DNA from 3 places in the Pseudoflavonifractor intestinihominis genome. Region 3 is predicted to be linked to each of the others. Evidence: predicted binding sites of a transcription regulator. Region 3 holds the regulator's gene; each other region holds the start of a gene.

Region 1 (7,864 bases), on a different contig from region 3:
CAGTGCCGTTGGGGAACAGGTGCACACGGGCCACGGAGGACTTCCGACGGCCGGTGCCGTAGAGATAAGGCTTCTTGCTCTTATACATAGTTCAGTTTTCCTCCTTATTCCGCGGTCCAGGCCTCGGGCTTCTGGGCGGCCTGGTTGTGCTCAGCGCCGCGATAGATGTGAAGCCGGGTCAGAGAGTCCTTGGTGACGATGTTGCGGGGCATCATGCCGCGGATGGCCACCTTCATGGCCAGCTCGGGCTTCTCCTGCATCAGGATGCGGTACTTGGTCTCCTTGAGGCCGCCGGGATAGCCGGAGTGGGTGCGATAGAACTTCTGCTCGCCCTTCTTGCCGGTCAGGACAGCCTTCTCGGCGTTGATGATGACCACGTAGTCGCCGCAGTCAGCGTGAGGAGTGTACTCGGGCTTGTGCTTGCCGCGCAGCAGGTTGGCGGCGGTGGCAGCGGTCTTGCCTAGGGGCTTACCGGCCGCATCGAGGATGTACCACTTGCGGACGATGTTTCCCTTGTTGGCCATAAAAGTGGACATAGGTGAAACCTCCATTGCTTTTATATCTTCCAAATCTGGACTTAACAGAATCAAAGCTCCACCTGTACAAGTGGAGCGTTTTGTATTATAATGCACTCGTTTCAAACTGTCAACGGCTTTTTTCATGTTTTTAATTTATAAATATGAAATCTCCGTTTTTCTCTCGTTTTCTTCCTTATACTCTCTCATACTAATTTTCATTTTTTAATTTATTTTCGTCAAAAAGTGAGGTTTCCCTATGAACACCAAGCTCCTGAGCTACGTCCGCCGCTGCGTGGAGGACTACGACATGATCAAGCCCGGCGACCGGATCGCCGTGGGCGTGTCCGGCGGAAAGGACTCCGTCACCCTGCTGGCAGCCCTGGCAGGCCTGCGCACCTTCTACCCCGTGCCCTTCACCGTGGAGGCCTTCACCCTGGACATGGGCCATGTGGACGGCGGCGAGGGCATGGACTTCACCCCGGTGGCAGAGTTCTGCAAGACCCTGGACGTGCCGTACACCATCCTGCCCTCGGAGATCCACCACATTATCTTTGACCTGCGGAAGGAGAAGAATCCCTGCTCCATGTGCGCCAAGATGCGACGGGGCGCCCTCCACAACGCCCTGATGGACCACGGCATCCACAAGATCGCCCTGGGCCACCACTTTGACGACGCAGTGGAGACCTTCTTTCTCTCCCTCTTCTACGAGGGCCGCATCTCCTGCTTCCAGCCGGTGACCTACCTGGACCGGACCGACATCGTGCAGATCCGCCCCCTTCTCTATTTAAGCGAGGCCAGCATCCGCACCATCGCCACAAAGGAGGGCTACCCAGTGGTCCACAACCCCTGCCCCGCCGACGGCTTCACCAAGCGGCAGGAGATCAAGGAGCTGGTCCACAGACTGGACAAGCAGTATCCCGGCCTGAAGCAGCGGGTGCTGGGGGCTATGCAGCGGCTCCCCCTCCCCGAGTGGGGCCCGGTGAATCCCCGCCGCCGTCCCCTGCCCGACGTGGGAGGCGAACAGCCGTGAAAATCGCGGTGATGGGCTACTCGGGCGCGGGGAAATCCACCCTGTCCAGGGTGCTCTCCCAGCGGCTGGACCTGCCCCTGCTCCACCTGGACAAGATGCAGTTCACCGCCAACTGGCAGGAGCGGGACCGGGCGGAGGCCCTGGCCATGGTGGAGGCATTCATGTCCCGGGACAGCTGGGTCATCGACGGCAACTACTCCGGGTTCCTTCAGGAGCGCAGGCTGGAGGAGGCCGACCTCATCCTCTTTCTGGACCTCCCCCGGCTCACCTGCCTGCGCCAGGCCTGGGGACGGTACCGCCAGTTTCGCGGCCAGGTGCGGGAGAGCGCCGCCGACGGATGCTGTGAAAAGTTCGATCTGGAATTTTTCCGCTGGTTGGTGTGGGACGGGCGCAGCAGAAAACGGAGGGCCCGGTACCGGAGCCTCATGGCCCAGTACAGCGCAAAGGCCGTGGTGCTGAAAAACCGGGCCCAGATCCAGGCCTTCCTGGCCCGTTTCCCGGAGTCCGCTCCTACATCCCTCTGAGAAGCACGCCCCCGGCTGTCCTGACGGACGGCCGGGGGCATTTGTATGCTGCATTTCGCTCACTTGTACTGGCGGCCCAGAGCGTCGGCGGTCAGAATGGCGGCGCACACCTTGTCGGCGGTGATCTCCATGGGCATGTTGTAGATGCACCCGCCGGGCACGCAGGCGGCCTCTGCCACGGCCCGGATCGTCTCCATATCGGCGTCGGCCAGGCCCAGGCCGGCCAGGGTGGTAGGCAGGCCCACGCTGTTGCAGAAGCCCAGCACCTCTTCGATCTGATCCATGGGGGCGTTCTGGAGCACCAGCTGGGCCAGGGTGCCGAAGGCCACCTTCTCGCCATGGTACATGCCCCTGGTCTCGGGGGCCACGGTGAGGCCGTTGTGGATGGCGTGGGCGGCGGCCAGGCCGCCCGACTCAAACCCCAGCCCGGACAGGTAGATATTGGCCTCAATAATGTTCTCCACCGCCCTGGTGCACACCCGGCGCTCCACCGCCAGCTTGGCCTTCAGTCCGTCGGCAAGCAGGGTGTCATAGCAGGCCCGGGCCAGCACCAGGGCCGCGTTGGTGGCCTGTCCCCCCGCGTTGCTGACGGCCCGGGCATCCGCCGCCGCCCTGGCCTCGAACCAGGTGGACAGGGCGTCTCCCATGCCGGACACCAGCAGCCGGACCGGCGCCTTGCTCACCACGTCGGTGTCCACCAGCACGATATTGGGGTTGGAGGGCAGCTGCAAATACCGGTCAAAGACCCCGTCGTCGTGGTAGAGCACCGACAGGGACGAGCAGGGCGCGTCGGTGCTGGCGCTTGTGGGGACCACCGCCACCGGCTTGCCGCCGTAATAGGCCAGGGCCTTGGCGGTATCCAGAACCTTGCCGCCCCCCACGCCCACCACCACGTCGGCCTCCAGCCGGGCCATGGCGGCCTTCATGCGCTCGATCTCCGTCCTGGAGCACTCGCCGTCAAAACACTCGAAATGGACCTCGCAGCCGCCGGCCCGGAAGCCCGCCTCCAGCCGCTCCCCCATCCGCTCGTAGCCCGACCGGCCTATGAGCACAAAGGCCCGCTGTCCCAGCGGGCGGATATGGGCGCCGATCCGGTCCAGCTCCCCCTGTCCCTGAATGTACTTTCCCGGTGCAATGATGATGTTGGCCATATGTCAGCGCTCCTCACTGTACGGCGGCCTGGCCGCCGCGCTTTTCTGCTATATCAAAGCACCCTGAGTATATATTTATGATAATTATTTGTCAATCTTTCGCCGGGATTTTTTACAATTTTCCCCTGCTTCCCCGGCGGACAGCCCATTGACAACCGGTGCCGCCGCGCATAAAATGGAAAAAACACACGTCCGGGAGGGACCAGATATGACATTGGAAGCGCTGCGGTACGCCCTGATGGGGATATCCGCTTATCGGAATATGATGGACGAGCCCCTGATGAAGGAGGTCTCCGCCCTGCTGGAGGCCATTGGCGGCGGCCGGGGCGGCGAGGCCCTGGAGCGGTACTCCGGCGTGTTCTACCGCCTGCGGCAGGAGGGGTATGAGACTCTGGGCGGCTGGCTCCACGACAAGCTCCGCTATGAGGACGGCCCCTATCCCCGTCTGGTGGAGCGGGGCGGCGAGGACAAGGAGCTGACCGCCGCAGCGGAGCGGGATGTGGAGGTGCTCAGCCAGCTCTCCGGCCTGAGCGGCGGGCTGATCCTCAGCAAGATCGGCGCCCTGCTGCCCCCCGATGCGGCCACGGTCCCCGCCAAGCTGCCCCGCTGGAGCGGCGGCGTACCCTTTGACTTTGCCTCTCTGACCGAGTTCTACCGCCGCAGCGGCGCGGGCCTCTTTGCCCGCAACCGGGCCTTCCTGTGGGAGGAGGGCGCCCTGCGCCCGGTGGACAACCCGGACTGCACCGACGGCGCGGAGCTCATCGGTTACGAGCGGCAGCGGGACAAGGTCATCGCCAACACCCGGGCCATGATGGAGGGCAACCTGGTCAACAACGTGCTGCTCTACGGCGACCCGGGCACCGGCAAGTCGGTGACCGTCAAGTCCCTGCTCACGGTGCCCGGCTTTGAGGACCTGCGGCTCATCGAGGTGCGGAAGGAGGAGCTGGGCGAGCTCCACGACCTGATCCCCACCCTGGCGGGCCGGCGGCACAAGTTCATCCTCTTTATCGACGACCTGGCCTTTGACCAGGACGACAAGACCTACTCCGTCCTCAAGACCATCCTGGAGGGCGGCCTGGAGCGCCGTCCCGCCAACGTGGCGGTGTACGCCACCTCCAACCGCCGCCACCTGGTGCGCCAGACCTTCTCCGACCGGGCCGGGGACGAGGTGGACCGCACCGAGACCATCGCGGAGAAGACCTCCCTGTCCGAGCGGTTCGGCCTGCGCATCCCCTATCTGGCGGTGGGCAAGCCGGAGTTCCTGGACATGGTGGAGCGGATGGCCGACCTGTACGGCGTCTCCATGGACCGGGACACCCTCCGGGCCGAGGCGGTGAAGTTCGAGATGCACCATCCGGGAAGGACGCCCCGCACCGCCCGGCAGTTCATCGCCAGTCTCAGCATGTAATCTGTCCTCTTCGGGGGCAATTTGTAAATTTTCTTTGAACCCCCTTGAAAATTACAGTACGAAGGATTATCATAGCGTTAGCACTCAGAAGTTCCGAGTGCTAACGCTATGTTGTTGATACGCATCTTTTTATATATGGAGGCAGATATCATGGAAAAGAAACAGTTTCAGGCGGAATCCAAGCGCCTGCTGGACCTGATGATCAACTCTATCTACACGCACAAGGAGATTTTCCTCCGTGAGATCATCTCCAATGCCAGCGACGCCATCGACAAGCTGGCCTACAAGTCTCTCACCGATGACAAGGTGGGCCTGAACCGGTCCGACTTCAAGATTGTCCTCACCCCCGACCAGATCGCCCGCACCCTGACCATCAGCGACAATGGCATCGGCATGACCAAGGAGGAGCTGGAGGAGAATCTGGGCACCATCGCCCGCAGCGGCTCCCTCCAGTTCAAGCAGGACATGGACCAGGACAAGAAGGCCGACGTAGACATCATCGGCCAGTTCGGCGTGGGCTTCTACTCCGCCTTCATGGTGGCCGACAAGGTCACCGTCACCAGCAAGGCCTACGGCTCCGATCAGGCCTGGCGCTGGGAGAGCGAAGGCGCCGAGGGGTACACCATCGAGCCCGCGGAGAAGGCCGGTGTGGGCACCGACATCGTGCTCCACATCAAGGCGGACACCGACGACGAGAAGTACGGCCAGTACCTGGAGCAGTACCGTCTGGACGACCTGGTGAAGAAGTACTCCGACTACATCCACTACCCCATCCAGATGCTCATGCACAAGTCCCGCCAGAAGGAGCGCCCCGCCGACGCCGGCGAGGACTACAAGCCCGAGTGGGAGGACTACGACCAGTGGGAGACCCTCAACTCCATGGTTCCCCTGTGGCAGCGGCCCAAAAACGAGGTGACCGCTGAGGAGTACAACAACTTCTACAAGGAGCACTACGGCGACTGGGAGGACCCCATGTCCGTCATCCACGTCCACGGCGAGGGCCAGGTGGAGTACAAGGCCATGCTCTACATCCCCGGCCACGCCCCCTATGACTTCTACACCCGCGAGTACGAGAAGGGCCTTCAGCTCTACTCCTCCGGCGTGCTCATCATGGACAAGTGCGCCGACCTGCTGCCCGACCACTTCCGCTTTGTCCGCGGCGTGGTGGACTCCGCCGACTTCTCCCTCAACATCTCCCGTGAGGTGCTCCAGCACACCCAGGTGCTGAAGATCATCGCCACCAACCTGGAGAAGAAGATCAAGGCCGAGCTGCTCAAGCTGCAGAAGGACGAGCGGGCCAAGTATGAGACCTTCTGGGCCGCCTTTGGCCGTCAGATCAAGTACGGCGTGCTGGAGGACTACGGCATCCACAAGGACATGCTCAAGGACCTGCTCCTGTTCCACTCCTCCAAGGACGGCAAGCTGACCACCCTGGCCGAGTACCGCCAGCGGATGCCTGAGGACCAGCAGTATATCTACTACGCCTGCGGCGAGAGCGTGGACCAGATCGCCCGCCTGCCTCAGGCCGAGCGGATCCTGGACAAGGGCTATGAGATCCTCTATCTCACCGAGGAGCCCGACGAGTTCATCATGAACGGCCTGGGCGCCTGGGACGAGAAGTCCTTCAAGCCTGTGACCGACGAGGACGCCCTGCCCCAGACCGACGAGGAGAAGGCCGCCTCCGAGAAGAAGGCGGAGGAGAGCAAGGACGTGCTCACCTTCGTGAAGGAGACCCTGGGCGACAAGATCAAGGAGGCCCGGGTGTCCAAGATCCTGAAGTCGGGCGCGGTGTGCCTCACCGCCGACGGCCCGGTGACCATTGAGATGGAGAAGTACTTCTCCCGCATGGACCCGGAGCGTGCCCAGGGCATGAAGGCCCAGCGGGTGCTGGAGCTCAACCCCGACTCGGGCGCCTTCGCCGCCCTGCGGGAGGCGGTGGACTCCGACCCGGAGAAGGCCAAGAAGTACGCCGAGCTGCTCTACGACCAGGCCCTGCTCATCGCCGGCCTGCCGCTGGAGGACCCTGCCGCTTACACCGAACTGGTGTGCAGCCTGATGAAGTAAATCGGAAAACAGAATGCCGCCCCGGCGCCGATGGCGCCGGGGCGGCGTTTTCTATGCTGTGATTACCCCTCGTAGGGCTTGTCTGTCTCGATGTAGACGCCCAGCTCAGCGCTCCAGCTCACGTTGAAACCCAGCGCCTGGCCCAGGTCACGCAGCTTGTAGTAGGTGTACCCGCCGCCGGCGTCGTCGGTGAGCAGGATGGCCTCCAGAGCGGCGGCAGAGCCGTTCACGTTGGTGGTAGCGGTGGAGTCCTGATAGCTCCGGTTGCCGCTGAAGGGGGTGGACATCTCAGAGCCGTTGGCGGTGTAGGCCTGGCCGGTAACCAGGTTCACCGCGCCGTCCCAGCCCACGTTGAACTGAGCGGCGGTGCCGTTGAGGGCATAGGCCACGTCACGCACCTTCACATAGTTGGTGTCGTTGCCCTTCTCGTCCTTCAGAGCGTACATCTGGAACTCCACGGCCACGCCGTCCACCTTCACGGACTGGGTGGAGGCATAGGCGGTCTTGGCGGGGGTGGGGGGCGTGACGCCGCCGCCGGTCCAGACGGCATAGGTCACGTATTCGCCGGCGCTGTCATAGATGCTGGTCAGAGTACCCCAGTCAAAGGTCTCCTGCTTGAGCTGGAGGGGCTTACCGTACTGATCCTTAAACTGGGAGACAAGGGAGCTGGCCGCAGCCGTATCGTCCATATACACCCGGAATCCCTCAAAGGCGGGCTCATCCCGCTCCACCAGGATGCTGCCGCTGTTCAGGGTATAGCTGTCGTTTACAGTCAGGCCGGTGGTGGTGATAGAGCCGCCGGTGAGGGTCAGCTTGAAGCAGGAGAAATAGGTTGAGGTGATGGCGGCGTCGGTCAGCGCCAGGTCGCCCAGCGTGAGCTGATGGCAGGAGAGACTACCCCCGCCCTGGATGGTCACCGTGGGCTGGTCCTCCAGGGTCTTGCCCATCTTATAGATGGAATCCATGGTATTGACGCTGTTGCTCGTGCCGCTGGTCAGCACAAGGGTGAAGGACTTGTCCAGATTACACAGCTGGAAATAGCCGCTGTCGCCATAGGGATTGTCAGGGGTTGCGATGTTAAGCCCGTTGAAGGTCATGGTATAGTTGCCGTCATAGCTCCAGCCGGCGCCGCTGGCAGGGACGTCATAAGAATAAAAGGTTTCGCCGAA
Region 2 (7,864 bases), on a different contig from region 3:
ACCCCGCCGGGGCGGAAGAAGGCGATGCGGTCGGAGAGAAGGATGGCCTCGTCGATGTCGTGGGTGACCATGACCACCGTGCTCCCCTCCGCCTGCCACAGCTCCAGCAGCAGCTGCTGGAGGGCCTGCCGGTTCTTGGGGTCCAGGGCGCCGAAGGGCTCGTCCAGCAGCAGCACCTGCCCCCCCACCGCCAGGGCCCGGGCGATGGCCACCCGCTGGGCCATACCGCCTGACAGCTCCCCGGGGTAGCGGGACAGGGCGTCCTTCAAGCCCACCCGGACCAGGGCCGCCTCGGCCTGCTCCGCCGCCTGGGCCCGGGACAGGCCGGGTTTGGCCTTCCGCAGGGCGAAGGCCACGTTTCCCCGGGCGGTGAGCCAGGGGAAAAGCCCGCCCTGTTGGAACACGATGGACCGCCCGGGCGCAGGACCGGTCACCGGGGCGCCGCCGATGGAGATGGTCCCCTCCTCCGGCAGGGAGAGGCCGGAGATGAGCCGCAGCAGGGTGGACTTGCCGCAGCCGGAGGGGCCCACCACGGCCAGAAAGGAGCCGCGCTCCACCTCCAGGGACACCCGGTCCAGCACCCTGGGGCCGCCGGGATAGGAGAAGGACACGTCGCGCAGGGAGATCTCAGGCACGGAAAGGCCTCCTTTGGGGAAAATAAGCAGGTCACAGGTTGTTGGCGTCGTATGTCTCCAGCATCTCCTGGAAGTGGACGTCGTCGGGGTAGCGCTCCAGCACGATGTTCAGGGCGTCCAGATAGATGGTGGAATCCACATGGTCGGCCATGGTATTCTCCGCGTCGGCGGGAATGTCCCCGTTGGCCTTCATCACATCGAAGAACTCCACCACCCGGTTCTTGGCCGGGTCCATGGAGATTTTCATGCAGCCGTCGTAGATGCAGTACTTCACATAGTCCTCACTCTGGCCGGAGAAGGCGGCCAGGGTGGCGATGGTGGTCTCAGGGTCGTCGTACATCAGCTTCATGGCCCGCAGATTGGCCACCTCAAACCGGACCAGGGCGGGCCGCTTCTCCTCCACCACCGCGCCGGAGGTGGTCTGGCGGCAGCACACGTTGTCGGGGGTGTACTCCCCCACAAAGAAGGGCACCGCCAGCCCCTGGGTGACGGCGTTCTGCTCAAAGCCGCTGTTGACAAAGCCCACGTCGGCCGTGCCCTTCAGCACAGCCTCCACCACCGACTGGAACCCGTCCAGCTCCACAAAGGTGACGGTGCTCATGTCCACGCCGGCCTGGCGCATCTGGTCCTTCATCATCATGTGGCCGGTCTCGGCCCGGACGCAGGCCACCGTCTTGCCTGCAAAGTTCTGGATGTCCTGGAACTCCTCCTCCCACTCGGGCAGGGCCACGCAGGCGCTGCCCTCGGCGATGGTGCCGCCGATGACGGTCAGGTCGGCGCCCTGGGCAATGAAGGTGCAGGTGGGGATCACGCCGAAGGGCAGAATATCCAGCTTGCCCAGGGTGATGGCGGTCAGGCCGTCGTTCAGATTGGAGATCTGGGTCAGCTCCACGTTGAGGCCCTCCTCCTCATAGTAGCCCATCTCGTGGGCCAGCACCACCATGGCGGCCTTGATGCCGGTGCCCATCTGGCCAACGGACAGGTCGTAGGTCACGGACAGGTCCCCCAGGGCGGATTCGTCGGAGGCGGCCTCGCTCTCCTGAGGCGCGCTGCTCTGGGGCGCGGAACTCTGGGGGGCTGTGGTGTCCGCGCAGGCGGCCAGGGACAGGACCAGCATCAGGGACAGGGCGAGAGACAACATCCGTTTCATGGCAGTGATATTCCTCCTAAAGTGTGATTTTGGGGCCGTTCAGGCCTTCTTGGACGGGAAATAGGGACAGGCGGCATGGAGACACTCTGGGTTCCGGGCGAAGCGGGTGCAGGCGGGCTTGGGCCGCTCCCCCAGATCCACCCCCAGCAGATCCTTGGCCAGGGGCACCGCCGCCTCAATGGCCAGGTAGGACACCCGCTTGCAGCAGCGGGGGCCGTCCACCGTGGCGATGTACTCCAGACACCAGGCGGTGAAGCGGTTGGCGTCCGCCCAGTGGGCGGCGCTCTTGGGGTTGGTCTTGAGCCACAGGGCGGCGAAAATACCCGCGCCCACCGCCGCGCCGCAGCAGCCGCAGTCGCCGCAGCTGCCGCCGGGCACCTGCTTGGAACGGGTCAGGGCGGTGCGCAGAGAGCGCTCCAGGGCGGAGCGGTCCCGGCCCGACACGCTGTGGGCGGCGGTGAGCAGGGCGGCGGGCACCATGAAGTGGTGCTCCGGCGTGTGCATCTCCACGCCGGGCAGGGACATCATGGCCTCCAGCATGTCCAGCGGCGCCACCGGCCCGCCCCGGTCAAAGGCGTCCAGGCACAGCGCGATCATCTCAGGATAATGGCCGGAAATGGTGTCCATTGTAAGACCTCCACAGACAAAATTGGGCCCGCTGGGGGCTCCTCTGTCCCTTATTGTAGGACGGAGAGAGAAAGCAGGGTAGAAAGAAATCCTCATTTCTTGGTAAAAATTTGCGATGTTTTGCATAAAATCCCGTTGGCACAATGGTTCCGACGGCGAAAGACTGGGCAAAATACGAATTTTTGTAGACCAACCTTGACTTTGTGTGGTATACTTTATTATGGGTTTTTATGGCCCGTATTTTTGATGAAAAGGGAACGATGCACATGAATTCGCGCTATGACGTTGCCATCCTGGGCTGTGGCGAGGCCGGTATTTACGCCGGCTACGAGCTGATGCTCAGGAACCCCGGCCTCAAGGTAGTGGCCCTGGACCAGGGCGCCGACATTTACAGCCGCAGCTGCCCCATCGTGGCGGGCAAGGTGAAGGAGTGCATCCACTGCAAGATCTGTGACACCATGTGCGGCTTTGGCGGCGCCGGCGCCTTCTCCGACGGCAAGTACAACTTCACCACAGCCTTTGGCGGCTGGCTCACCGACTTTATGGACGCCAAGGAGGTCATGAGCCTCATCGACTATGTGGACTCCATCAATGTCAAGCACGGCGCCACCACCGAGGTCTACTCCACCTCCACCCCCGAGGCCCGGGCCCTGGAGAAGAAGGCCCTGGAGTACGACCTCCACCTGCTCCAGGCCCGCTGCAAGCACCTGGGCACCGAGAACAACCTGAAGATCCTCCAGAGCATCTACGAGACCGTCAAGGAGGGCGTGGAGTTCCGCTTCCACACCGCGGTGACCAAGATCGAGCGCCTGGGAGAGGAGGGCTACCGCCTGACCACCGACAAGGGCGATACGGTGGACTGCACCTATTTCGTCGCCGCCCCCGGCCGGTCCGGCGCGGAGTGGTTCGCCAACCAGTGCAAGGACATGGGCATCGAGCTCATCAACAACCAGGTGGACATCGGCGTCCGGGTGGAGCTGCCCGCCAAGGTCTTTGAGCACATCACCGACGTGGTGTACGAGTCCAAGCTGGTCTACCGCACCAAGCAGTACGGCGACCAGGTCCGCACCTTCTGCATGAACCCCTACGGCCACGTGGTGGCGGAGAACGTGGAGGGCATCAACACCGTCAACGGCCACTCCTACTCGGACCCCGCCCTCCGCAGCGAGAACACCAACTTTGCCCTGCTGGTGTCCAACCGGTTCACCCAGCCCTTCAATGAGCCCTACCGGTACGGCAAGCATATCGCCTCCCTGAGCAACATGCTGGCCGGCGGCGTGCTGGTCCAGCGGTTCGGCGACCTGGTGGGCGGCATCCGTACCAACGAGCACCGGCTGAGCAAGTCCTTTGTCCGGCCCACCCTCACCGCCGCTACCCCCGGCGACCTGTCCCTGGCCCTGCCCAAGCGGCAGCTGGACGACATCATCGAGATGATTTACCAGCTGGACAAGCTGGCCCCCGGCACCGCCAACTACGACACCCTGCTCTACGGCGCGGAGGTCAAGTTCTACTCCTCCCGCCTGGCCCTCTCCCATGAGCTGGAGACCGCTCTGCCCAACTTCTTCGCCATCGGCGACGGCGCCGGTATCACCCGCGGCCTGGCCCAGGCTGGCGCCTCGGGCGTGAAGGTGGCTCAGGTCATCTCGGAGCGGCTGAAGTAAGAGCCCCCCGGACAACGGGACATAATGTTTGATACGGGGCCGCCCAGGCAGGCGGCCCCGTATTATCTGCCGCTATTTATCCAGACTGTAATCTTGCGGCAGAGCGGAAACGGCGAAAAACCGCCAAATGTCCAGGAGACGCATAATGGCCTTTGTACGGCCTGTATCCAGATGTATATGCAGGGCAAAGGGCCTGTAAGAAAACTGTAAATTCTGTCGTATCAGGGGTTTTCCACATTATCCACATAGTTTTCCACAGGCAAGCCGGAAGGTGGATAACCTGGGGATATACAAAAATAGTTGACATAAAACTGTGTCAAGTGTAAAACGAACGGCGGAGTGCACAAACTTGCCGCAGGTCCGCCTCAGACCGGGACTCAATCCTCCACAGGGGGACAGTTGTCCACAGTCCCGGCGGGGAAGCGCACGTCAGGAGGTTGTAAAATGGGAGATACCATTGCCGCGGTGGCGACCCCCATGGCCAGGGGGGCCATCGGGATTCTGAGGCTGTCCGGGCCGGAGGCGGTGCGGGCCGCGTCGGCTGTGTTCCGGCCCGCCGGCGGGCGGCCCCTGGAGGCCTATGAGGGCCGCAGGCTGGTGTACGGCACCCTGTACGACAGGGAGGGGCACCCCATCGACCAGGCCCTGGCCACCTACACCAGGGGGCCGGGGAGCTACACCGGCGAGGACACGGCGGAGCTCCAGTGCCACGGCTCTCCGGCGGTGCTCACCTTGGGGCTGGAGGCGCTGTTCGCCCAGGGGGTGCGCCAGGCCGGGCCGGGGGAGTTCACCCGCCGGGCCTTCCTCAACGGCAGGCTGGACCTGACCCAGGCCGAGGCGGTGGCCGACCTCATCGACGCGGAGACCTCCTCCGCGGTGCGGCAGGCGGCGGGCCAGCTGTCCGGCGCCCTGGGGCGGCGGGTGGGGGCGGTGTACGACGCCCTCACCGACCTGACCGCCCACTTCTGCGCCGTGCTGGACTACCCGGATGAGGACATCGACCCCTTCCGGGCGGAGACCATGGAGGAGGCCCTGTCCGCCGCGCAGAAGGAACTGTCCGCCCTGCTGGCCACCTATGGCCGGGGCAGGCAGCTGGTCCAGGGGGTGCCCTGCGCCATTGTGGGCCGGCCCAACGCGGGCAAATCCTCCCTGCTCAACGCCCTGGTGGGGTACGACCGGGCCATTGTCACCGACATCCCCGGCACCACCCGGGACACCATTGAAGAGAAGTGCCGCATGGGGGGCGTGCTCCTCCGGCTCATCGACACCGCAGGCATCCGGGATACCACGGATACCGTGGAGCGGCTGGGGGTGGAGCGCAGCCGGGCGGCCCTGGAGGGGGCCGGCCTGGCCCTGGTGCTCATGGACCCCCACGGCGGCATAACCGGGGGGGACCTGGCCATTCTGGACCAGGCCCGGTCGGCGGCGGAAAAGGTGATCGTGGTGCTCACCAAGTCCGACCTGCCCGGCGGCGAGGCCCCGGGGCTGGCCCTGGAAGGGGAGGATTGCCCGCCGGTGGTCTCCCTCAGCGCCAGGACCGGAGCGGGACTGGAGCAGCTGGAGCAGGCGGTGGCCGGGCTGTTCCCCCAGGGGGAGGAGAACTGGGGGGAGCTGCTCACCAACGCCCGGCAGGCCGAGGCGGCGGGGAGAGCCCTGGAGGCGGTGGCCTCCGCACGGGCCGCCCTGGCCGCCGGGATGCCGGCCGACGCCATTTTCTCCGACGTGGAGGCGGCCCTGGACGCTCTGGGCGCCCTCACCGGCCGGTCGGTGCAGGAAGATGTGACGGACCGGATTTTTTCCCGTTTTTGTGTGGGAAAGTGAGCGTAAAAAGGAAAAATCCGTATGAAAACGCGGGCAGGAAGGGATTCCTGTCCGTGTTTTTTATCAAGAACAGGTAAAATTCCAGGCAAAATCCCGGGGGTATTCGTCAAAAAGACGGAAGAAAAAAGATTGCAAAAATTGATAATATTTTAACAATAAAAGGCCGTTTTTTTAAATAAGATTATCAAATATATACTTTTCACAGAAAATAACGAACCTTTCTTGAAAGATGGCAAAAAAAATAATGCAGTTTTCACATTGACAATATTTTAACAAGTAGGTATAATGCGAATCGTTAAAAAAATATCAAATGAGCGGACCCACCGCTCTCACCCATTCTTGAGGAGGCTGCACAGATGAACGAGCAGAAAACGGCAACCGCTATCATCGACAATATCGAGGCGCTCGAGGCCAAGATGGCCGCCATGCGTGAGGCCCAGAAGGTATTCGCCACCTACACCCAGGAGCAGGTGGACGCCATCTTCCTGGCCGCCGCCACCGCCGCCAACCAGGCCCGGATCCCCCTGGCCAAGATGGCCGTGGCCGAGACCGGCATGGGCGTGGTGGAGGACAAGGTCATCAAGAACCACTACGCCGCCGAGTATATCTACAACGCCTACAAGCACACCAAGACCTGCGGCGTGGTGGAGGAGGACAAGGCCTACGGCGTGAAGAAGATCGCCGAGCCCATCGGCCTCATCGCCGCCGTCATCCCCACCACCAACCCCACCTCCACCGCCATCTTCAAGACCCTCATCGCCCTGAAGACCCGCAACGCCATCCTCATCTCTCCCCACCCCCGCGCCAAGGGCTGCACCATCGAGGCCGCCAAGGTGGTGCTGGACGCCGCTGTGAAGGCCGGCGCCCCTGAGGGTATCATCGGCTGGATCGACGTGCCCAGCCTGGAGCTGACCACTCAGCTCATGCGCGACTCCGACCTGATCCTGGCCACCGGCGGCCCCGGCATGGTCAAGTCCGCCTACTCCTCCGGCAAGCCCGCCCTGGGCGTGGGCCCCGGCAACACCCCCGTCATCATCGACGACACCGCCGACATCAAGATGGCTGTCAGCTCCATCCTCCACTCCAAGACCTTCGACAACGGCATGATCTGCGCCAGCGAGCAGTCCGTCACCGTGCTGGCTCCCATCTATGACGCCGTGAAGAAGGAGTTCGCCGCCCGGGGCGCCTACTTCCTCAAGGGCGACGAGCTGGACAAGGTCCGCAGCATCATCCTCATCAACGGCACCGTCAACGCCAAGATCGTGGGCCAGAGCGCCCACGCCATCGCCAAGCTGGCGGGCGTGGACGTGCCTGTGGACGCCAAGATCCTCATCGGCGAGGTGGAGAGCACCGATCCCTCCGAGCCCTTCGCCCACGAGAAGCTGTCCCCCGTGCTGGCCATGTACAAGGCCGAGAGCTTTGATGAGGCCCTCCAGAAGGCCGAGCGGCTGGTGGCCGACGGCGGCTACGGTCACACCTCCTCCCTGTACATCGACGTGCGTGAGACCGAGAAGATGGCCAAGCACGCCGCCGCGATGAAGACCTGCCGCATCCTGGTCAACACCCCCTCCTCTCAGGGCGGTATCGGCGACCTGTACAACTTCAAGCTGACTCCCTCCCTGACCCTGGGCTGCGGCTCCTGGGGCGGCAACTCGGTCTCCGAGAACGTGGGCGTCAAGCACCTGCTCAACATCAAAACCGTGGCGGAAAGGCGTGAAAACATGCTCTGGTTCAGAACTCCCGAGAAGGTCTACTTCAAGAAGGGCTGCCTGCCCGTGGCCCTGGACGAGCTGCGCTGGGTCATGAACCGGAAGCGCGCCTTCCTGGTCACCGACAGCTTCCTCTATCAGAACGGCTACACCAAGGCCATCACCGACAAACTGGACGAGATGGGCATCGTCTACACCGTGTTCTCCAACGTCCAGCCCGACCCCACCCTGAAAAATGCCCAGGAGGGCGCCGCCGCTATG
Region 3 (7,864 bases):
GCGCCGAATCCCACTGGAAATCCGGGTTGCTGCCGCTGTCCTGATAGCCCAGCGCCCGGAGCACAAAGGTCATGTACTCACCGGAGGTGATGGTGACATAGGGGGCAAAGTACAGCTCCTCGCTGTCCGCGCCCACGCCCTTGGTGTACCCCTTGGCGTAGGCATAGGTCACGTAGCTCTGGCACCACGCGGGCACGTCCACAAAGGGACAGGGCTCCGTTGTGGCCAGGGCCGCCTGTTCCTCACCCAGCAGGCGGAGAAACATGATCAGGCCCTCGATGCGGGTGGGGGCGTTCTCCAGCATCAGCCCGTCGCCGTAGGCCGTGTCGCCGCCCTTGAACAGCCCCATCTCCTTCAGGGCATTGGCCAGTTCGTTGTAATCCGTGGCGTCGCTCTTTACCACGGAGTAGAACCCCTGGGGCGCCAGCACGGCAGTGTCGGATGTGACAGTCAGCTGGCAGAGGGTGTTCTCCGCGGCCAGATAGCGGTGCTGCGCCGTCATAGCCGCACCGGAGGCCACATCAGCGGCGGTGGTCATGTCCACCACGCCGCCGCCTGAGGCGTAGGAGATGGTGGCCGACCCGGCCAGCAGCATGCCGCTGGAGCCGGTGTCCAGGGTGATGACGTCCCCGTGCTTGAAGCGCTGCTCGGTAAAGGAGGCGGCGTACCCGCCCCCCTCTCCCGCCAGCGCATTGGCCCGGGCCTGGTACAGCTCCGCCTGAGCCTTGAGCTCGTCCAGCGCGTCATCATAGACTTTCCCCAGCCCGGACTGGATCTCCTTGTCCGCCTGCGCCACCGTTTCGGGGATATAGGTATTGGTAATATAGGACTGGGTCAGCAGCGGGTCGGACGAGCTGCCGCCCGCCGCCACCGCCGCCACACAGCCGGCCAGCAGAAGCATGGCCAGCAGGGCTGCCGCAATTCGTCTCATTCCTTACTCCCGGGCGTCGTCCGCGTCGGAGATCATATAGCTCAGGGCCAACAGGCTGTCGGCAAAGTGCACATCCTCAATGATCACATTGTCCCCCTCGGCCAGGTTCAGCTCGATGTTGGTGAAGTTCCAGATGCCCTTTACGCCGGCGGCCACCAGCCGCTCCGCCAGGTCGTTGGCCACACGGCCGGGGACGGTGAGCACGCCCACGCTGGTGGGGTGCTCCGCCAGATACTCCTCCAGGGTATCCGCGTGGCGGATGGTCACAGCGCCGATGGTACTGCCCACAATGGCGGGATTGACATCAAAGGCCGCCGTCAGCTGGAAGCCGTTCTTCTCAAAGTGGAAGTTCTCGATCAGCGCCCGACCCAGGTTGCCGGCGCCCAGGATCACCGCCGTATGGGAGCGGTTCATGCCCAGAATATCGGAGATCTCTCCCCGCAGCTTCTCTACGTTATATCCATACCCCTGCTGGCCGAACTCGCCGAAGCAGGACAGGTCCTGCCGGATCTGGGAGGCGGTCAGGCCCATGGAGCTCCCCAGGGCGTTGGAGGAGATTCGAACGGTACCGGCTTGAAAGAGATCGTTCAGATGGCGGTAATACCGAGGGAGCCGCCGGATCACTGCGCTGGATACCTTCTGCTTTCTCATTGTCTTATCACACTCACTCTGTTTTGGTTGGCTGTTTCCCGTCAAACGGGGTTTCACGCTTATTTTTATAGTTTACCGCAGCGCCGTGCACTTGTCAATTTTTTTCACGGAATCCGCCTGCCGTGCCCGGTCCGGCTTTCTATTTTCCCTTACTTATGCTAGAATAGATACCTGCCTACTGCGGTTTTATTATCCGCACACTCAAAGGAGGAACACCCTATGCTGAAAGAACTGTTCGACCGCCGCAGCATCCGCCGTTACACCGACCGCCCCATCCCGAAGGAGGTCATCACCGAGCTGCTGCACGCCGCCATGAACGCTCCCTCCGCCCGCAATACGCAGAGCTGGCGGTTCCTGGTCATCACCGACCGGAAGACCCTGGACGACATGCCCTCCCTCCAGCCCTACACGGGCATGATGCGTCAGGCCCAGGCCGCCGTGCTGGTGCTGGGCGACCGCACCGCCGAATCGGACGAGGGGTATCTCTACGTCAACTGTGCCGCCGCCATCGAGAACCTGCTGGTGGAGGCGGTCCACCAGGGGCTGGGCGCCTGCTGGTGCGCGGTGGCCCCCAAGCCGGAGCGGATCGAGGGCTTCACCCGCTACTTCCGGCTGGACGGCACGGTGCTCCCCGTGGGCATCGTGGCTCTGGGCTGGCCCGCCGAGGAGCGGCCCAGAGTGGACCAGTACGACCCCAGCAAGGTCAGCTTCTGGAAGGGCTGACCGTCAAACCGCAGCGGCGCCCGGTGGGCGCCGCTGCATTTTTTTAGTGGTTGGCCAGCTGATAGACCAGATAGAGCTCGTCCTTCTCCATGGGGTGGAGCTGTCCCACCCTGCGGCCGCCGTAGTAGGTGGCCCGCAGCGCCAGGTCCCGGAGGACTGACTCACCCTGTATCCCCACGGCCTCTTTGAAGGAGATGGGCAGCTTCAGCACATCGCAGAAGTACCGCTCTGTGGCCCGGATGGCCGCCAGAGCAGCCCGCTCCTCGTCCTCCTCCTGGATGCCCCAGACGTTCCGGCCAAAGCGGGCGAAGCGGCCGGGGGCATCCCGGTACACATACCGAGCCCAGGCGGGCCACATGACGGTCAGGCTGGCCCCGTGGGGCAGGTCGAACATGCCGGAGAGCTCATGGCCCAGGGCGTGGGTGGAGAAGTCCTTGGGCTGGCCCAGACCGGTGAGGCCGTTGTGGGACAGGCTGCCGCACCACATGATCTCAGACCGGGCCTTCAGGTCATTGGGGTCGTCCATGGCCGCCCGGCCGTACTCGATCACCGTGCGGAGCAGCGCCTCGGCAATGCCGTCGGTGAGGGCGTTGTCGGTCTGGACGCTGAAATACCGATCCATGGTGTGCATCATGATGTCGGCCACGCCGCAGGCCGTCTGCTCGGGCGGCAGCGTACAGGTGAGGGCGGGGTTCATGATGGCAAAATCCGGCTGGTTGAAGGGGGTGTTGATACCCTTCTTCTGGCCGTTTTCTTCGTTGGTGAGCACAGCGGAGTCCGACGTCTCGCTGCCAGCCGCCGCAATGGTGAGGACGGAGCCCTTTTTCAGGGAGGCCGTCACCTTGGCCTTGCCGCTGTAATAGTCCCAGATGGGCACCTCGGGCCGGGCCAGGCCGTGGGCCACCGCCTTGGCTGTGTCGATCACGCTGCCGCCGCCCACCGCCAGTACAAAGTCGATGCCCTTGCCCTGGAACTTGTCCACCGTCTCCTGGGCCAGCCCCAGGTGGGGATTGGGCTGCACGCCGCCTACCGCCTGCCAGGGCAGTCCGGCCGCCTCCAGCGAGGCGGTGACCCGGTCCAGCAGGCCGCTGCGCACCGCGCTGCCGCCGCCGTAGATGACCAGCACATTGCTGCCCCTGGCGTCCCGGACCGCCTGCCCGGCCTGGGCCTCCGTATTCTCACCGAAAATGACCTTCGTGGGCACATGATAGGTAAATGCATTCATTTTCCAATTCCTCCTTGCGGCAGAACTTATGTCTGGCAACAGTATACTACAGATCCAAACAAAAGGCCATATCCGCTGTCTATCGGATATGGCCTTTTTATATTCAGGTGTTGTGGTCGGTGACCCGCATCTGCTTCAGATTGCCGATCTTGGCGCTGCGGCGGTCCAGCTCGGAGAGCACCGCGTCCAGCGGGATATTCTGGGCGGCCAGCAGGACCATCAGGTGGTAGAGCAGGTCGGAGCACTCGTTCACCGTGTCCTCCTGCACGCCGTTCTTGGCGGCAATGATGGTCTCGGCGCACTCCTCCCCCACCTTCTTGAGGATCTTGTCCACGCCCTTGTCAAAGAGATAGCAGGTGTAGGACCCCTCCTGGGGGTTGGCCCTCCGGTCCAGCACCACCTGATAGAGTCGCTTCAAAACTTCGTCGTTCATATGTCATTCCTCCATTGAAATTTCCCGGAAAAAGCAGCTCCGCGCCCCGGTGTGGCAGGTGGGACCCACGGGATGGCAGAAGTAGAGCAGGGTGTCGGTGTCGCAGTCGGTGACCATCCGCTCCACGTGGAGGAAATGGCCCGAAGTCTCCCCCTTGTTCCACAGCTTCTGCCTGCTGCGGCTCCAGAACCAAGCGGTCTTGGTCTTCAGGGTCAGCTCCACCGCCTCCTTGTTGGTGAAGCCCAGCATCAGCACCTCCAGGGTGTCCGCGTCCTGGATGATCACCGGAATCAGCTCCGACTTCTGAAACAGCTGGTCCAAATCAAACATGCAGACGGCCTCCCATCCACTCGCTCTTCTCCGGCCGGCGGACCGGGATGCCCCGGTCCCGCAGGTACTCCTTGACCTCCTCCACGGTCAGCTCGCCGAAGTGGAAGAGGGACGCCGCCAGGGCCGCGTCGCAGCCGGTCTCCTCAAAGACCTGGGCAAAATGCTCCAGACTCCCGCAGCCCCCCGAGGCGATGACTGGAATGCCCACCGCCTGGGTGATGGCCTTGGTCATGGGCAGGTCAAAGCCCGCCTTGGTGCCGTCGGCGTCCATGGAGGTGAGGAGGATCTCCCCCGCCCCCAGCCGCTGGCCCTCTCTGGCCCATTCCACCGCGTCCAGCCCAGTGGGGTTGCGGCCGCCGGCGGTCACCACCTCCCAGGTGCCGTCTCCCCTGCCGCGGGCGTCGATGGCCAGCACCACGCACTGGGAGCCGAACCGCTCCGCCGCTCGGGAGATGAGGGTGGGGTCCTTCACTGCCGCCGAGTTCACCGAGATCTTGTCCGCCCCGGCCCGGAGCAGCAGCTGGAAGTCCTCCAGGGTGCGGATGCCGCCCCCCACGGTCAGGGGCACAAAGACCTGCTCCGCTGTCCGCTCCACCGCGTCGGCCACGGTGTCCCGGTTGTCGCTGGTGGCGGTGATGTCCAGAAAGACGATCTCGTCCGCCCCCGCGTCCGAGTAGTACTTGGCCAGCTCCACCGGGTCGCCCGCGTCTCGGATGTTGACAAAATTGACTCCCTTGACCACCCGGCCGTCCCGCACGTCCAGGCAGGGAATGATCCGTTTGGCTAGCACTGGTCCCCAGCCTCCTTTACCGCCTCCGCCAGGTCGATGGTCCCGGCATAGTAGGCCTTGCCGATGATGGCGCCGTAGAGGCCCATATCCCGCAGGCGCTTGATGTCGTCCAGGCAGGATACGCCCCCTGATGCGGTGATGTTGCAGGACACCGTCTTCTGGAGCTGTGCCAGCTGGTCATAGGATGGGCCGGACAGCATCCCATCTGTCGCAATATCTGTAAAGATAATATTCTTTACGCCAATTGACTCCATTTTTGCGGCGAATTCCAGGTAGTCCAGGCCGGAGTTCTCCTCCCATCCGGCGGTGCGTACCTTGCCGCTGAGGCTGTCGATGCCCACGGCCACCCGGTCCCCGTAGAGCCCCAGGGCATAGGACACCAGGCCGGGGTTGGTAACCGCCGCAGAGCCGATGACCAGCCGGTCCACCCCGGCCTCACCCACGGTAATCACGTCCAGCTCGGTCTTGATGCCGCCCCCCAGCTCCACCTTGAGGCCGGAGTTCTGGATGACCTGATAGATCATGGGGAAGTTGACCCGCACACCGCTGCGGGCCCCGTCCAGGTCCACCATGTGGATGTGGCGCGCTCCCGCTTCGTAAAAAGCACGGGCTACAGTGAGGGGATCGTCGGCAACCTGGTGGACCGTTGCAAAATCTCCTTTGTAAAGCCTTACGACCTTACTATCTTTCATGTCAATGGCAGGAAAAAGTTTCATCGGTTCAGCTCCCCAAAGTTTTTCAGGATTTGCAGGCCGGTCTCCCCGCTCTTCTCCGGGTGGAACTGGCAGCCGTACACATTGCCGCTGCGCACCGCTGCCACCACCGACACGCCGTACTCCGTGCGGGCGATCACGTCCTCCTCCGACGCGGCCACACCGCAATAGGAGTGGACAAAGTACACCCACGCGCCGTCCTCCAGTCCCCGGAAGATGGGGCCGTCATTCTGGAAGGTCAGGCTGTTCCAGCCGATGTGGGGCAGCTTCCGGTCGGTCTCAATCCGCTTGACGCGGCCATGGACAAGTCCAAGGCCTTTACACTCCCGCACCTCTTCTCCCATGTCGAAGAGCAGCTGCATCCCCAGGCAGATGCCCAGGATGGGCTTCCGCTCCGCCTGGGACACCACCACCTTGTCCAGCCCGGACCGGCGCAGGCGCTCCGCCGCGTCGGGGAAGGCCCCCACGCCGGGCAGGATGATGGCGTCGGCCCGCTCCAGTGTCCCGGCGTCGTCGGTGACCCGGGTGGGCAGGCCCAGATAATCCATGGCGTTGGCAATGCTCTTCAGGTTGCCCACGCCGTAGTCCACGATTGCGGTATAGCCCATCACAGCACCCCCTTGGTAGAGGTGACGCCGCACCCCTCCACCTTCACCGCGTCCTTCAGGGCCAGGCCCAGGGACTTGAACAGGGCCTCGGTGATGTGGTGGGCGTTGCGGCCGTAGAGTGCCTTCATGTGCAGGGTCAGTCCCCCGTTGACCGCGAAGGCCCGCATGAACTCCTCGGTGAGGCAGGCGTCATACTCCCCCATGCGCTCCTGGGGCATCTCCGCCTCATAGACCAGGAAGGGGCGGTTGGAGATGTCCAGAGCGGTAAAGCCCAGGGCCTCGTCCATGGGCACGTAGGCGCTGGCAAAGCGGCGGATGCCCTTCCGGTCGCCGATGGCCTGCCGGAAGGCCTGCCCCAGGACGATGCCGGTGTCCTCCACGGTGTGGTGGCCGTCCACCTCCATATCCCCCCTGGCCTCCAGCTCCAGGCCGAAGCCTGCGTAGAAGGCCAGGGCGTGGAGCATGTGGTCAAAAAAGCCGATGCCGGTGGACACCTTCACCTCTCCCCCGTCCAGACAGAGGTTTGCGCTGATCTGGGTCTCTTTGGTCTTACGTTCCATGGTATAGGCCCGGACAGGGGCGTCCCCCGCCTTGTACACACGGCTCTCCATCAAAATTCCTCCTTGGCCGGCGCATCTTCAAAGCGCACCCGGATGGCGTTGGCGTGGGCGGTGAGCCGCTCCGCCTCGGCCAGGGCAATGATCTGGTCCTTCACCGGCGCCAGCTGCTCCCGCTCATAAGAGATGACGCTCATGGTCTTGAGGAAGCTGTCCACGCTCAGGGGCGAGAAGAAGCGGGCGGTGCCGCTGGTGGGCAGTACGTGGTCCGGTCCGGCCATGTAATCCCCCAGAGGCTCCGGGGACCAGGCCCCCAGGAACACCGCGCCGGCGTTGCGGATGGCGGGCAGCAGGGCCCGGGGGTCCTCGGTCACGATCTCCAGGTGCTCGGGAGCGATCTCGTTGGCCAGGGCGGCACAGCCGTCCAGGGTGTCACAGACAATAGCGCAGCCGAAGTCCCGGAGGGAGGCCTCCATGATCTCGCTGCGGCTGAGATACCCGGTCTGTCGGATGATCTCCTTGTCCACCGCCTGGGCCAGCTCCATACTGGTGGTCAGCAGCACGGCGGAGGCCAGTTTGTCGTGCTCGGCCTGGCTCAGCAGGTCGGCGGCCACGTACACCGGGTTGGCGCTGCCGTCGGCAATGACCAGCACCTCGGAGGGCCCGGCCACCATGTCGATATCCAGCTTGCCGTAGGCCATCCGCTTGGCCGCCGCCACAAAGGCGTTGCCCGGCCCCACCAGCTTGTCCACCCGCGGAATGAACCCGGCCCCGTAGGTCAGGGCGGCCACCGCCTGGGCGCCGCCCACCGCAATGACCCGGTCCACCCCGGCGATCCTGGCCGCGGCCAGCACGGCGCTGTTCAGATTCTCGGTGGGGGGCGTGACCATCACGATCTCCTCC

Evidence for each region. Region 3 encodes Rex, which represses fermentation and respiration genes when NADH is low (regulators of the CRP and FNR family bind a similar motif). Its sites were predicted from a motif close to ATTGTTAANNNNTTAACAAT; they were not measured.
Region 1: WMO64_RS09215 (glycerol dehydrogenase) is a predicted target of Rex. The motif match lies at 3,300-3,319, and genes of this name have one in related genera.
Region 2: adhE (bifunctional acetaldehyde-CoA/alcohol dehydrogenase) is a predicted target of Rex. The motif match lies at 6,032-6,051, and genes of this name have one in related genera.

The regions. Positions count from the first base shown of each region.
Region 1 covers NZ_JBBMFK010000013.1:36,285-44,148, forward strand. The annotation lists gene rpsI (30S ribosomal protein S9) at 1-88, opposite strand, end outside; gene rplM (50S ribosomal protein L13) at 105-536, opposite strand; gene WMO64_RS09205 (tRNA lysidine(34) synthetase) at 775-1,548, shown strand; gene WMO64_RS09210 (P-loop NTPase family protein) at 1,545-2,072, shown strand; gene WMO64_RS09215 (glycerol dehydrogenase) at 2,132-3,223, opposite strand; gene WMO64_RS09220 (ATP-binding protein) at 3,432-4,631, shown strand; gene htpG (molecular chaperone HtpG) at 4,782-6,695, shown strand; gene WMO64_RS09230 (stalk domain-containing protein) at 6,758-7,864, opposite strand, start outside.
Region 2 covers NZ_JBBMFK010000019.1:15,415-23,278, reverse strand. The annotation lists gene WMO64_RS11515 (ABC transporter ATP-binding protein) at 1-635, opposite strand, end outside; gene WMO64_RS11510 (ABC transporter substrate-binding protein) at 667-1,785, opposite strand; gene WMO64_RS11505 (DUF5714 domain-containing protein) at 1,825-2,412, opposite strand; gene WMO64_RS11500 (NAD(P)/FAD-dependent oxidoreductase) at 2,679-4,073, shown strand; gene mnmE (tRNA uridine-5-carboxymethylaminomethyl(34) synthesis GTPase MnmE) at 4,518-5,894, shown strand; gene adhE (bifunctional acetaldehyde-CoA/alcohol dehydrogenase) at 6,251-7,864, shown strand, end outside.
Region 3 covers NZ_JBBMFK010000002.1:115,152-123,015, forward strand. The annotation lists gene WMO64_RS01895 (hypothetical protein) at 1-931, opposite strand, end outside; gene WMO64_RS01900 (redox-sensing transcriptional repressor Rex) at 935-1,582, opposite strand; gene WMO64_RS01905 (nitroreductase family protein) at 1,802-2,305, shown strand; gene WMO64_RS01910 (iron-containing alcohol dehydrogenase) at 2,349-3,530, opposite strand; gene hisE (phosphoribosyl-ATP diphosphatase) at 3,634-3,963, opposite strand; gene hisI (phosphoribosyl-AMP cyclohydrolase) at 3,967-4,293, opposite strand; gene hisF (imidazole glycerol phosphate synthase subunit HisF) at 4,286-5,083, opposite strand; gene hisA (1-(5-phosphoribosyl)-5-[(5-phosphoribosylamino)methylideneamino]imidazole-4-carboxamide isomerase) at 5,077-5,799, opposite strand; gene hisH (imidazole glycerol phosphate synthase subunit HisH) at 5,796-6,404, opposite strand; gene hisB (imidazoleglycerol-phosphate dehydratase HisB) at 6,404-7,015, opposite strand; gene hisD (histidinol dehydrogenase) at 7,015-7,864, opposite strand, start outside.